2 linked regions of the Defluviitalea raffinosedens genome follow. The protein of the gene in region 2 interacts with the protein of the main gene of each other region in a pairwise test. Links are inferred from orthologs where the notes say so. Each region holds a gene or a part of one and is shown on either strand. Other genes may lie near its edges.

Evidence for each region. The genes of interacting proteins can lie anywhere in the genome.
Region 1: the proteins of rlmB (region 2) and tsaE interact in binary tests that used the Escherichia coli proteins (3 or more experiments, as listed by UniProt). The link is inferred for Defluviitalea raffinosedens from one-to-one orthologs.

The regions. Positions count from the first base shown.
Region 1 is NZ_JAFBEP010000016.1:51,602-57,928, forward strand. Bases 2,791-5,692 are described here. They hold tsaE (tRNA (adenosine(37)-N6)-threonylcarbamoyltransferase complex ATPase subunit type 1 TsaE), read left to right. Parts: upstream 2,791-3,978; coding sequence 3,979-4,407; downstream 4,408-5,692. Other genes in these bases: JOD07_RS11180 (GNAT family N-acetyltransferase), read left to right, coding at 2,791-2,967; JOD07_RS11185 (ECF transporter S component), read left to right, coding at 3,240-3,866; tsaB (tRNA (adenosine(37)-N6)-threonylcarbamoyltransferase complex dimerization subunit type 1 TsaB), read left to right, coding at 4,404-5,126; rimI (ribosomal protein S18-alanine N-acetyltransferase), read left to right, coding at 5,123-5,569. In the rest of the region: JOD07_RS11175 (Tex family protein), read left to right, coding at 1-2,034; more of JOD07_RS11180, read left to right, coding at 2,050-2,790; JOD07_RS11205 (Lon protease family protein), read left to right, coding at 5,701-6,327. UniProt on the Escherichia coli protein: Required for the formation of a threonylcarbamoyl group on adenosine at position 37 (t(6)A37) in tRNAs that read codons beginning with adenine.
Region 2 is NZ_JAFBEP010000002.1:258,144-266,000, forward strand. The notes cover bases 2,433-5,173. They hold rlmB (23S rRNA (guanosine(2251)-2'-O)-methyltransferase RlmB), read right to left. Parts: upstream 4,309-5,173; coding sequence 3,556-4,308; downstream 2,433-3,555. Other genes in these bases: JOD07_RS03160 (extracellular solute-binding protein), read right to left, coding at 2,433-3,265; JOD07_RS03170 (Sir2 family NAD-dependent protein deacetylase), read left to right, coding at 4,380-5,018; JOD07_RS03175 (putative polysaccharide biosynthesis protein), read right to left, coding at 5,015-5,173. Outside these bases: JOD07_RS03150 (response regulator), read right to left, coding at 1-79; JOD07_RS03155 (cache domain-containing sensor histidine kinase), read right to left, coding at 100-1,830; more of JOD07_RS03160, read right to left, coding at 1,835-2,432; more of JOD07_RS03175, read right to left, coding at 5,174-6,622; JOD07_RS03180 (Mini-ribonuclease 3), read right to left, coding at 6,639-7,088; cysS (cysteine--tRNA ligase), read right to left, coding at 7,105-7,857. UniProt on the Escherichia coli protein: Specifically methylates the ribose of guanosine 2251 in 23S rRNA.

The DNA.
Region 1 (6,327 bases), on a different replicon or contig from region 2:
CGAAAAGAAGCCACAGGCTCTTTAAATGATGTAACGCTCCGTAATTTTTATGAAAGGTTAACTTATCTTCGAAATCTGGCCGATAAAAAGGAGCAGGTTGTAAGAAGCATTGAAGAACAGGGAAAATTAACGGAAGAACTGGTTAAGCAGATTGAAAAAGCTGAAACTTTAACGGAATTAGAAGATATATATAGACCTTTTAGACCTAAGAGAAGGACGAGGGCGACCATTGCAAAGGAAAAAGGTTTAGAACCCTTTGCACAAATTTTATGGGATCAAGATTCCAATTTTAGCCCGGAGGAAATTGCTAGAGACTATATTAATCCTGAAAAAGAAGTATATACCATAGAAGATGCCCTGCAGGGGGCAATGGATATTTTGGCAGAATGGATTTCTGATGATGCCAGTTATCGCAAATATATTCGCCAGGAAACCTTTAGTAAAGGGTTATTGGTTACTAAAGCAAAAGACGAAGAATTAGAGTCTGTATATGAAATGTATTATGATTATAGTGAAGCAATAAAAAGCATTCCCGGCCATAGAATATTAGCCATCAACAGGGGAGAAAAAGAAAAAATCCTATCTGTCAAAATAGAAGCACCTGTTGAGCGGATAGGAGCTTACTTAGAAAAGCAAGTGATTAAGAATGATAAAAGTCCATTTTTGGATCTCATAAAAACTGTGATTGAAGATAGCTATAAAAGATTGATTGCTCCTGCTATAGAACGAGAGATCAGAAATGAATTAACAGAAAAAGCTGAAACAGGTGCCTTAGCTGTTTTTAAAAGTAATCTTTCTCAGCTTTTGATGCAGCCCCCTATTAAGAATAAAGTAGTTATGGGATGGGACCCTGCATTCCGCACAGGATGTAAAATTGCCGTTGTAGATGAAACAGGGAAAGTACTGGATACGACGGTAGTCTATCCGACTCCTCCGCAAAATAAAGTAGAAGAGGCAAAGAAAATATTAAAAGAGCTGATCAAAAAGTATAATGTGGATATTATTGCCATTGGAAACGGAACCGCCTCCAGGGAATCCGAAATGTTTGTTTCGGAACTGATTAAAGAGTTGGATCAGGAGGTGCATTATATTATCGTTAATGAGGCAGGGGCCTCTGTATATTCTGCTTCTCCTTTAGGTTCGGAAGAATTTCCTGAGTTTGATGTGGGCTTAAGAAGTGCGGCATCCATTGCCAGAAGACTTCAGGATCCTTTAGCAGAACTGGTTAAGATTGATCCAAAGTCTATTGGAGTGGGCCAATATCAGCATGATATGAACCAAAAAAGATTGGAAGAAGTCCTTGGTGGGGTTGTAGAAGATTGCGTAAACCGAGTTGGGGTAGATTTAAATACAGCTTCAGTATCCTTGCTTCAATATGTAGCAGGAATAAAAAATACCGTAGCAAAGAATATTGTAGAATATAGAGAAACCAATGGTAAATTTACAGCAAGGCAACAGCTCTTAAAAGTAAAGCAGTTAGGACCTAAAGTATTTGAGCAGTGTGCCGGATTTTTACGAATTCCCGAATCAGACAATGTATTGGACAGAACAGGGGTTCATCCGGAATCTTATAAAGTTGCAAAAGACTTGCTAAGATATCTGGGATACACAGAAAATGATATTTTGGAATTAAAAATAAAGAATATCAGAGCTCAGATCGAGGATATAAATATATTAGCCGGGGAATTGGAAGTAGGCGTGCCTACCCTTGAAGACATCATTAAAGAGTTGGAAAAGCCAGGGAGAGATCCAAGAGAAGATATGCCAAAGCCAATCCTTAGAAGCGATGTTCTTGAGCTTAATGATTTAAAGCCGGGCATGGTTTTAATGGGAACTGTACGCAACATTACAGATTTTGGAGCCTTTGTAGATATAGGCGTTCATCAGGACGGACTTGTTCATATCTCAGAAATGACAGAGAAGTTTATCAAGCATCCTTTGGAAGTAGTCAGTGTGGGAGATATTATTAAGGTATCTGTATTAAGTGTTGACATAAATAAGAAAAGAATAGCATTAACGATGAAAGGGATCTAAGGAAGGAGAAATAAAATGGAAGTTAGGTCGTTTAATGATGACTATCACGAGGTCGGCCAATTAGTATTAAATGCGCAGGTAAATAAGGAGACATATTTTTTCTATCCGGTTTATAAGACGGTAGAGGAAATGAAAAAAGATTGGGAGGGGAAAGAGCTTATCCTGATGGTTGCTGAAGAAGACAACCAGATCATAGGTTTTGGAGGCTTAGATTTAGTCCGAAAAGAAGGCAATCCCAATGCAGATTTGTATGGGATCCTTGTAAATCCGCTTTATCGAAGTCAAGGTGTGGGCAGTGCGCTAATGGAAGCTTTAATCCGTAAAGCGAAAGAAGTAGGTATTCGATCCATCTACGCTCAAATTGAGACCGATAATGAAGAAGGAATAGATTTTTTGATTAAGCATGGATTCGAGTATAAAAGAAGCTTCTTCAGAATGGAAATGAATGAGCCGATTTTTCAGGAAGTAAACTGTCCTGAAGGTATTGAAATCAGAAGATCAAAAGCAATAAAGGATAAAGCCCAGTTCTTGGAAACCTATGAAGAAATTTTTGGCAATCCCAAAGATGGAGAAAAGCAACTTGCAATTTTATCCGATCCGAATCATAGTCATGAGATTTTTCTGATGTACAGGGTGAGTAGAAGCACTGGAAAAGAAAAATTAATTGGATTTTGCGGCGTGGAAAGTATAGAAGAAGATGGTAAAATGAACCGTCGTATTGATACCTTGGGCGTTATTGATAAGTATGGAAGACGAGGAATGGGTAAAGTACTTTATATGACGGTATTAAATTACTATTGGTCTTTGCCTGATACGAGAAAGATTAGCATTACGCTAAAAAGCTCATCGGAAAATGTTAAAAAGTTTTATTTAAGTTGCGGCATGGAAGAAACGCAAAGTACAGAGACCTACAAATATGAACTAGAAGATTAAAATTTTATCATGTATGAAAGTTGACACATATAGAATCATATAGTATAATGAGTTCAAATTTAATAAGAAGATTCTTCAGGGCAGGGTGAAATTCCCGACCGGCGGTGATAGTCCGCGAGTGCGTTATGTACGCATTGATTTGGTGAAATTCCAAAACCGACAGTACAGTCTGGATGGGAGAAGAATGGCGTTATTACGCATTTCCAAGCAGTCCGAAGAATCCTCTGGCTGCTTTTTTTATTGCAGCCCATAAAATTTAAGGAGGAATGGAAATGGAAAGTATTCAAAGAGTAGCAGATCAAAAGAAAAGAGTGTTTGAAACAAGTAATTTAGTAAAGATGGGATTGTTATCCGCACTGGCATTTATCCTTATGAGACTTGACTTCCCTATACCTGGTTTTCCACCTTTTTTAAAAATGGATGTCAGTGATATCCCATCTGTTATAGGTGCGTTATCCATAGGGCCGGCGGCAGGAGTCATTGTTCAGTTGACCAAAGCATTTCTTTATATGGTATCAGGAAGCGATACAGGTTTTGTAGGGCCTTTAGCCAATTTTATTGTAGGAGCAGCCTATGTTCTGCCCCTTGGGCTTGTATATAAATATAAATCAAATTTAAAAGGTTTTATCATAGGATGTTTTGCAGGTACCATTACAATGGCAGCAATTGGAGGACTGATAAATTATTTTGTTATGATACCTTTTTATGCGATGATCTTTGGAATGAGCGTGGATGTAATCGTTTCTATGGGAACCAAAATTAATGCAGGCATCAATGATTTAAAGACTTTGGTTCTTTATTCTATAGTGCCTTTTAATCTTCTAAAAGCCAGCGGTATTTCTATTCTAAGCTATGGTGTGTATAAAGCACTATATCCCCTTTTTCACAGAAGTAAATAGTATAGAAGATGATAGAACGGTCATCCGTTCTTTTTTCTTGCATATTTTTATAAAAAATAATACAATTAAACATAATATATTAAGATAGTATAATATTGAAAGGAAAGAAATAATGGTTTATGAAAGCTATTCTGAAGAAGAAACCAAGCAATTAGGTATTAAGCTGGGCAGTTCATGTAAAAAGGGAGACATTTACTGTCTGATAGGAGACTTAGGAGTCGGGAAAACTGCTTTTGCCAAAGGGTTAGCAGAAGGGTTAAACATCTATGAACCCATTACAAGTCCTACCTTTACAGTTGTGAATGAATATGAAGGAAGAATTCCTTTGTATCATTTTGATGTATACAGAATTACCGATATAGATGAAATGGATGAAATAGGATATGAAGAATACTTCTTTGGTGACGGTGTATGCTTAATCGAATGGGCAGATATAATTGAAGACCTAATCCCGGATTCTGCTGTTTGGATTCATATAAAAAAAGATTTAAGCAAAGGTGAAAATTATAGAGCAATTACTATTTCGAATAAAAAGGAATGATTGAATTGAAAATATTAGCATTGGATTCATCAGGCAATGTCGCCTCTGTAGCTATTATAGAAGATGATCAATTATTAATAGAGCTTACAATGAACTACAAAAAAACTCATTCTCAAACCCTTTTGCCGATGATCGATTCCATTTGCAAAATGGTGAATCTGGATTTAGAATCCCTGGATTATATTGCTGCAGCCAGCGGGCCTGGTTCTTTTACAGGGCTTAGGATAGGGGTTGCTACTGCAAAGGGGTTAGCATATGCCCTTAATAAACCGATTATAGGAGTTCCGACCCTTGATGGGCTGGCATATAATATTACATATACCGACTATTTAATTTGTCCGATTATGGATGCAAGAAGGAATCAAGTGTATACAGCTTTTTATTTATGGGAAAAAGGCTTGTTAAAAAGACAGTCGGATTACTTAGCCATTGAAATTGATGAATGTGTAAAAAGAGCTAAGGAATATAATAAACCCCTTGTTTTTTTAGGAGATGGGGTACCGGTATACAAGGATAAGATAAAAGAAGCAATAGGTGATGGGGAATATTATTTTGCACCACAATCCTGCAATATGCAGAAGGCATCGTCCATTGGAAGTCTTGGAATGATTCTGGCTAAAGAAGGAAAAGCTCAGGATTCTATGGAGTTTGTGCCTTTTTATCTGCGAAAATCCCAGGCAGAAAGAGAATATGAAGAGAAGGCAAGAGGAAACCTATGATCAAAATTATTTCAATGAAAGAAGAACACATTCCCCAAATTTATGAAATTGAAAAAAGCTGTTTTACAATTCCCTGGTCTAAGGACGCCTTTGAAAAAGAATTGAAGGAAAATCCTTTGGCCTATTATATTGTGGCAGAATCCAAAGGCAATATATTAGGATATGCGGGAATGTGGAAGATCGCCGATGAAGGTCATATTACGAATATAGCAGTGCATCCTGATTTTCAGCATCAGGGCGTGGGAACCCTGTTAATGCAGGGCATTATTGAAGAGGCGCAAAGAAATCATTTCATAGGACTTACTCTGGAAGTGAGAGAAAGCAACATTAAGGCACAAAATTTATATAAAAAATTTGGTTTCGTCAATGAAGGAATCAGAAAAGGGTATTATCAGGATACAGGAGAAAATGCGGTGATCATGTGGAAATATTTTAAAGAATAGAACGTCTTCTAATTTTAGAAGGCGTTTTATTATAGGGAAGAAAATTGTCATACTACTAAAAACATTTTGATTTAAGAGAGGAAATCAATGCCCTTTATTGAATATAATAATATAGAGAAAGGAGTGGAAATATGAAGAAATTTCACGAATTATCCTATAGAGATTTGAAGAAGTTCATCGACCCCTCAGATTTTGATTTTAGAACCACCGACGAACTAGAGCCGATGGAAGGAATTATTGGTCAGGAAAGAGCGGTAAAAGCAATGGAATTCGGACTAAATATCAAAATGAGGGGCTATAATATTTATATGTCAGGCCCAACCGGCTCTGGTAAAACCACTTATGCAACATCCTGTGTCAGAGAAATTGCTAAGAATGAACCTGTTCCTTATGATTGGTGTTATGTATATAATTTTGCTAAACCAAGCAATCCTTTAGCACTTCGTTTTCCCCCTGGATTAGGAAAAGAATTTAGAGATGATATGGATGAGCTTATAGAGTTTTTACTTGAAGAAATTCCTAAAGCGTTTAATTCAGAAGAATATGAAAAAGAAAAAGCAGAAATTATAAAGCGTTATCAGACGAATAAAGACGAAATTGTTAAAAAGATGAAAGAAAGGGCAAAAGAGTTAGGCTTTGGCGTAAAGGTTACCAGTGCAGGCATATATTTTGTTCCCCTTATTAACGGAGAAGCAATAGATGAAAATGAATATGAGAATTTGAATGAAGAGATCAAAGAAAGATTTACAAAAGTGACA
Region 2 (7,857 bases):
CGTAGGCATTCCAATCTATCATAGATTTTAGCCCTATTCTAACAATCATTTCATCATCAACAATAAGCACTTTATACATTTTAGTCCCCCCAAAAGACATTAATATACTTCAGGAATTTCTATAATAACTTTCGTTCCTATTCCCTCCTTTGTATCAATCAATAATCCATACCTCTCCCCATAGTACAATTTGATTCTGTTATTTACATTATTTAACCCCACCGTACTAAATTTGTTTATATTCTTTTCTTCTTTAAATATGTTCTCTAATATCTCGGGACTAATACCTTTACCGTTATCTTCCACAACAATTCTTAGAACGTCTTCATAAGGATAAGTATAAATTTTTATATGCAATTTCTCCTCACGTTCATCATCTATGCAATAAATCAATGCATTCTCCACAATTGGCTGCAGGATGAGCTTAGGAATCATAACTTTACGATACTTGTCCTCGATTTCATATTCTATAAGAAAATCTTGATTAAATCTCAACCTTTGAATTAAGATATAGTTTTTCACATATTCTATTTCTTCCTCCAAAGTGATCATTTTTTTACCCAAACTGATGCTGACCCTAAGAAGTTTTACCAGCGCTACGATGGCATTACTAATACTGTATTCTCCTTTGATCTGGGCCATCCAGCGAATTGTATTCAAAGTGTTATACAAGAAATGGGGATTGATCTGCGCATGCAAAACTTCTAATTCAAGTTCATTCTTTTGCTTTTCTGAATTAACGACATCTTCCATTAAACCTTTAATTTTAGAAACCATGCGGTTAAACTTATCTCCTAACTCAGTAAACTCATTATTTCCTTTTACATCAACATATACTAAAAAATCTCCTTTTTCTACTTCTTTCATTTTTTTGATAATGTCTCTTATAGGCTTAGTAATGGCTGTTGAAAAATAATAGGCACTGCCGGTAGTTATCAAAATAAATATAATACCTGCGATCATAACATCTTTTTGCAGTTTTCGAATATCTGCATACAAATCACTCTTAAGAATCGTCTTGACTAAAATCCACTTTCCTTTATTGCATGGGGAATAAATAGCTACTTTGTCTTCTCCATTTTCCTCATATTCTACATAGGAGCGATTTCCTTCCATAAAAATTTTATCTATGATAGCCTTTATGTAAAAATAATCCATTGCCATATTGCCAGATTGGCTAATCATTTGACCATCAGCAGTGCATATGAATACTTGACTTCCATCCTCAGCTAGCCCGTTATAAATTTCTCTAAGCACCCATTCGTCCAGATCTATTGTCATATATCCCAGTTCTTCCAGAGAATTTACATCTACTATTTTTCTGTTGAGAGAAAAGCAATTTCTCTTAATAACACTGGATAGAACTTTAATATACCTTTCTTTTGTAGGCAGCCAAACAACTTCTCCACTGCTGTTTTTTAGCACTGCTTTGGGAATAATATTAACACCATTCCTTTTTTCAGATCCGGCATAATAAAATTCTCCGTGAATCATTACATAAATTCCATCAATGTCGTCTCTGGATGAAAAATAACTTCTTAATTTATTTTCTAGTTCTGCCCTATTTCCTATTCTCATCAATTCTGAAGATTCGTAATTCAAAAATATGGAGTTAGAAAATTTCTCAACATCATTCAATACATAATCGATATTGGAAGCAGCTGTCTTTACCGATTGCCTGGCTGTATCTGTATATTGTTTAATAATTAAACTATATACATAATAAAAAATAACTGAAAATATGATAAAGGGCACTATGGAAAAGGTAATGGTCGCAATCAAAAGTTGATTTTTTAAACTATTTCTGTATTTTTTATTAATCTTTTTCATATTATTAATCCCTTTTACTATATTTTTCCCAATCTTTCTCTATTAACTGGGCCGTCTCTTCCGGAGTCAAATCATCTTTAATCATATTGTAAAGATTGTCTATCATAATTTTTTCAAAAGAATATACATTTCGGTATTTAGGTCGATAATACGCATTTCGTTCCTTTTGTGCAAAAATCGAAGCATAAGCATGGTCTATGTATGCCATATAGGATGCCTCAATTAATCTGTATAATTCATTTCTGGAAGGCATATTGCCTCCCTCTTTATCCAAAAGCACTTTCATTTGAACTTGAGGAGAAGTGGCCCATACGATAAACAGCCAGGCCGCTAATTTTTTTTCTTCACTTATGTTGGCATTGATTCCTATTCCTGAACCGCCATATATATTGGCACTTCTTACAGCACCATAAGGTAAAATACTGTATCCAACCTTTCCTTTAACTTTGGAAAGAGATTCATTTTCCATAATCGCAGCATTTTCGTCCCAGTTGATCATCATAGCAACTTTTCCCTCTGCAAAAAGCTCAGCTAACTCACTCCAGTTGATTCCTTCTATTCCAATGGGAGATAATGAAACAAATCTTTTATAAATCGACAGGGCTTCTCTGAATTGAGGAGTATTCACTGTAAGTTGATAGGGATTGTCCCTCCCTAAGGTATTTACATTCTGGTCTGCAAAATAATCCGCTCCATAAGCACTCATAATGTTTGAAAACTCACAGTATATTGAATTGTGTTCTGCTGACATAGATACACTGCTGTATTGTATTTCTGACTTAGGCACATTTTGATCAATCCATTGGGCAACTTCAATATATCTCTCCCAGGTAAAACTGGTGCTTCCGGGAACAGGATTGTAATTCAAATCTGAAATCATAGCATTCTTATATTTTTCAAAAATATCTTTTCGGTAATAAAAAATCATTGAAGTTGTATCAAAAGGAATTGCATACAGTTTATCCCTATCTATAAAATAAGAACAAATATCCACGTAATTCTTGTTAAAACTTTCGATTCCTCCTACAAGATGTGGCAGCTTAACATTATTTTCAAAAGTGTTTAAGTCTTCTAATTGGCTGCTAAACCGAGTTAAAAATTGATAAGGATCTATATAAAGCAATTCATATTGAGAGCTCTTAGATATAAATTCCATATTCATTCGTTCTACCAAGGTATCAAAATCCATACTGCGGATATTTACATGAATGCCTGTCACTTCAGTAAATTTTTCAACTTCTTTCATAAGTACACTGGCGTTGATATTGTTTTCTACTAAAAAATTCAATACTACTCCTTCGCATTGCCTCCAGTCAAAATCCTTTGGTGCCATCACTGGAGTGTATATACTGTTTTTTTCGCCAAAATATTGTGGAACCATTTCTATCTCTAGTGTCTCTGTAGTTTCATTATTATGCTGACAAACATCATACATTATGATCACTAAAAATACGATTATAGTTACTGTAAGTACGACTTTTTTTATAATAACCCCCCCCTTATAAAATAGCCCCTATATTACAAAATAATTTCCACAATATAAACTTATCCAAATATAACAAAAAAAGTATCAGCATATTAATAGCTCCCCAACTGTCAAGCTTAATGGGTTATCAAACCATTCAGTTGGAAAACCATTTAAGAGAACCTCCTTTAAGAAACGAATTAATTGTTTCCTATCGATTCTCTATATACTGATACTTTTTTCTTATATTACTATTCATTTTACACAAAATACTTTTGCCGTACAACCTCATACATCAATATTCCGGCAGCTACAGATGCATTTAATGAAGTAATCTGCCCATACATGGGGATTTTTACTGTAAAATCACATTTTTCTTTTACAATTCTGCTGACACCTTCTCCTTCATTTCCGATTACCAGAGCAATTGCCCCTTTTAAATCTGTCTGATACATTGGCTCTCCATCCATGTCAGCACAGGCAATCCATATTCCTTTCTCTTTGAGATCTTCGATTGTACGAGCTATATTGGTAACCTTCGCAATTGGTACATATTCTATTGCCCCCGCTGAAGCTTTCGCAACAACGGCACTGAGCCCCGCTGATCTCCTTTTTGGAATAATCACACCATGGGCACCGGAAATATTGGCGGTTCGTACAATAGCGCCCAAATTATGAGGATCTGTAATACCATCCAGTATGATGATAAAAGGCTTTTCCCCTTTTTCTTCAGCTTTTTTAAGAATATCATCCACTTCCGCATACTTGTGGGCAGATGCAAAAGCTATGACTCCCTGATGCTTCTTGGTTTCCGACAGCTCATCCAATTTAGACTTTGCAACGGTTTGCACCACAATTCCCCTGTTTTTGGCTTCGGCAATAATTTTTTTAATAGAACCTTCCACATTCCCCTGCTGAATTAGAATTTTATCTATGTCTCTTTCCGATTTTAGTGCTTCTAATACGGCATTTCTTCCCTCCAGGCGCAAATTATCTTCTTCAAATGTTTTCATGTAAAAACTCCTTTCATTTTGCTCATAATAAATACTGTATTCAGTTATTTTGCTGCAAAGGATGTATTATTATGACCAGCATCAATGCTCACTATATCAAAGAACAAATTTTAAAAAGTACTTATCCGGTCGCGTTAACCGGAGCAGGCATAAGCGTAGCCAGCAGCCTGCCTACTCTTACCAAGGATTATCGAGGCATTCCAATAAAAAAAATCATGGAAAGATCCTTTTTTGAGAAAAATCATCATACTTTTTATGATTTTTATCGCGAAATTCTCCGCTGGAAAAATTGTAGCCCGAATGCAGCCCATTATACACTTTCTAAATATAATGTTTCAATCATTACTCAAAACATAGACGGACTACATCAAAAGGCCGGAAGCAAAAACGTACTAGAAATCCATGGAAACCTTAACTTTCTCTTCTGTGAAAGTTGTAAGAAATATTTTCCCTTTCATCTAGCATACGATCAAAAGCTTCCGACCTGTCCTGAGTGTCTTAGTATTCTAAAGCCTGATATTGTGCTTTATGAAGAACAAATTCACCATTGGGAAAAAGCCGTCATGGAATTTAGAAAAGCCGATTTGGTTCTGATCGTCGGAACCAGCCTCAAAGCTTTTCCTGCTAATCTGCTGCCATCTATTGCTGCCAAACGAAATGTAAATACCATCATCATCAATGAACATTCAGACCAACTGCTTAACTTTTAATTCTTTAAAAGTTTTAATTTTTTAAAGATAATCGCCAGTTTGTCTCCTTTTGGAAGCATCTTGAAATCTTCTTCTTCAATGGCCCCTGTAAAAATAAGAATAAGAACATATACCAATACTCCTACGCAGACAGCTGCCAATGTGGAAATGCTGTTTCCCATAAATCTACTTATTAACTTATAAAAAGCCAGAGTAATGCCTGCCATAACCGCAGCAGATATTGTCGGCTTCAATATTACATGAACAAATTTCAACTTAAACTCTCCATATTTTCTAACCGCCAAATAATTTAAAACAGCAAAAATACCATACCCAACAATTGTTCCAATAGCTGCCCCATTGATTCCCAAAGATCCCGGAACTAAAAAATAATTAATAATTCCTTTCCCTACGGCTGCAGCAACTAAATTAACAACTGGTACATAGAAATGTCCCATGCCTTGAAGAATGCCTGTCAATGTTTGTCCTAACATAACAAAAATCAAACTGAGACTCATGACGGCCAGAACTTCTGCTCCTTCATTGTATTTTCCATAAATCAAACTCATAGCTGGCTGCGCCAATACGCATAATCCAGCTGCAGAAGGAAGTCCAAGCAAAAGTGCAAATCTTGTCCCCAGCTCTATTTTATCATGAAGTTCTTCTCGATCCTTTTTTTCTACTGCTTCTGCAGTGGCCGGAACTAATCCTACAATAAGCGCCATTCCCAAAGCTAAAGGAATGCTAATAAAAGTAGATGCCTTCCCCATCTGTCCAAATAAATCTACCGCTTTAAGCCTTGGTACACCAGCATCCAGCAGTCTTCGTACAACGGATGCAGAATCTACCCAATTCATAACCGAAAGAATGGATGCTCCTATAGAAATGGGGAATGTAATTGCAATAACTTCTTTTGATACGTTAAAGAAGGATAATTGCTTACTATTTTCCTTTGATTGATTAACCTTTTCTAAAATTTGCCTTCTTCTTTTTAAATAGAATATGGCAAGAATAACCGATCCCATAATACCGCCGGCTGCACCTCCAAAAGCTGCTCCTCCGGCTGCAATTTCAACGCCATACCCAAGTCTCATAAAAAGATATGCCGCGCCCAACCCTATTATGGTTCTTGAAAAACTTTCTGCTATCTGAGAGGTAGCCGTTGGCATCATATCCTGCATTCCCTGAAAGTATCCTCGAAATACCCCCATGATCCCTATAAAAATCGGACTAAACGCAAGTCCCCACAAGGAATACTTTGCACCTTCCACCCATCCCTGGGTATAAATAAGCCAGTCTGCTCCAAAAAACATAAACAGTGAAACTGCTCCGGTCAGAATGATCAATAATAAAAGTGTATATTGAAACACTTTATGGGCTTCATAATACTTTTTGTGAACCAAATTCCCGGATATGATTTTGGATACAGCTGATGGAATGCCCACATAGGAGATCGCGGTCATCATCGTATAAATGGGATAGGGCATTTGATAATAGCCTAGTCCGGTATCTCCAATCAAATGTGTCAATGGTATCCTAAAAAATGCGCTTAAAATCTTTGCAATAATTCCTCCGATAGAAAGAATAATTGCCCCCTTAACAAATTTTTTTGCATGCTCAGACATGTAGTAACCTCCAACTCTATTCTTCGACCTTTTGTTCTTCCATTCCCAGATTTATTAAATAGCGCAGCCGGTCGATTTGTCCATCCAGATATAGATAGCCGCAAAGAGCTTCAAGCCCCGTTGCATGTTTATAATCCAATAAATCAGCGTTTTTGGGAACACTGCTTGATTTTGCATTTCTGCCTCTTTTAAAGATCGCTTCTTCCTCTTCTGTAAGATAGTTTTTTATTCTATGATACATGTTGGCTTGAGCTGAGGCATTAACATACTCTCGTACTGCTTCGTGGAGTTTATTCACAGGCGCATTGCCTTTTGAGACAATCTCCGTTCTGATAATTAATTCAAATACAGCATCTCCAATATATGCCAAAACCAGGGGGGAATACTCCCTGGGTTTGACACATTTTATTTCTATAGATTTATGTTCATCTTCCAGAAATTTTATTATATTCGAGTCGTTTTCCATCTTCAATCTCCATTCATTATAGCCTTTTCCATCTTACTCCCTGAGGGGTATCTTCCAAAATAATTCCTTTTTCTTTTAAGGCATCACGAATTTGATCCGCCAATGCCCAATTTTTTGCTTTTCTTGCTTCTTGTCTTTCCTGAATGAGCTTTTCTATTTCTTCATCCAACAAGTCATTTTCTTGTTTTTCAAGCAATCCTAAAATATTGCTTAGCTCTATTATCTTCTTTTTTACTACGGAAGTAAAGGCTTTTGAGGAATTGCCATTAATGTGTGTGTTAGCAAAGCGAACCAGTTCAAAAATAACCGATACTGCATCCGCCGTATTAAAATCATCTTCCATAGCCTCTTCAAACTTCTTAACAAAAACTTCTAATTCTCCCGACAGTTGAATCTCCTCTTCTGTCATTTCTTCTGTAGCAGAATGGTTAACAATATGATCCAGATTGATCACTGCATTTTTTATTCTTTCTAAGCCATTTTGCGCTGCCTGTAAAAGCTCTCTGCTGAAATTAATAGGACTTCTGTAGTGAGCGCTTAACATGAAGAAACGGATCACTTCATAAGGAAATTCCTGGGCCACTTCTCGTAAAGTAAAGAAGTTGCCTTTGGACTTTGACATTTTCTTATTGTCTACATTGATAAATCCATTGTGCATCCAATATCTTGCAAATGGCTTGCCATTGGCCGCTTCACTTTGAGCAATTTCATTTTCATGATGAGGAAAAATCAAATCTTCTCCCCCTGCATGGATATCGATTGTATCCCC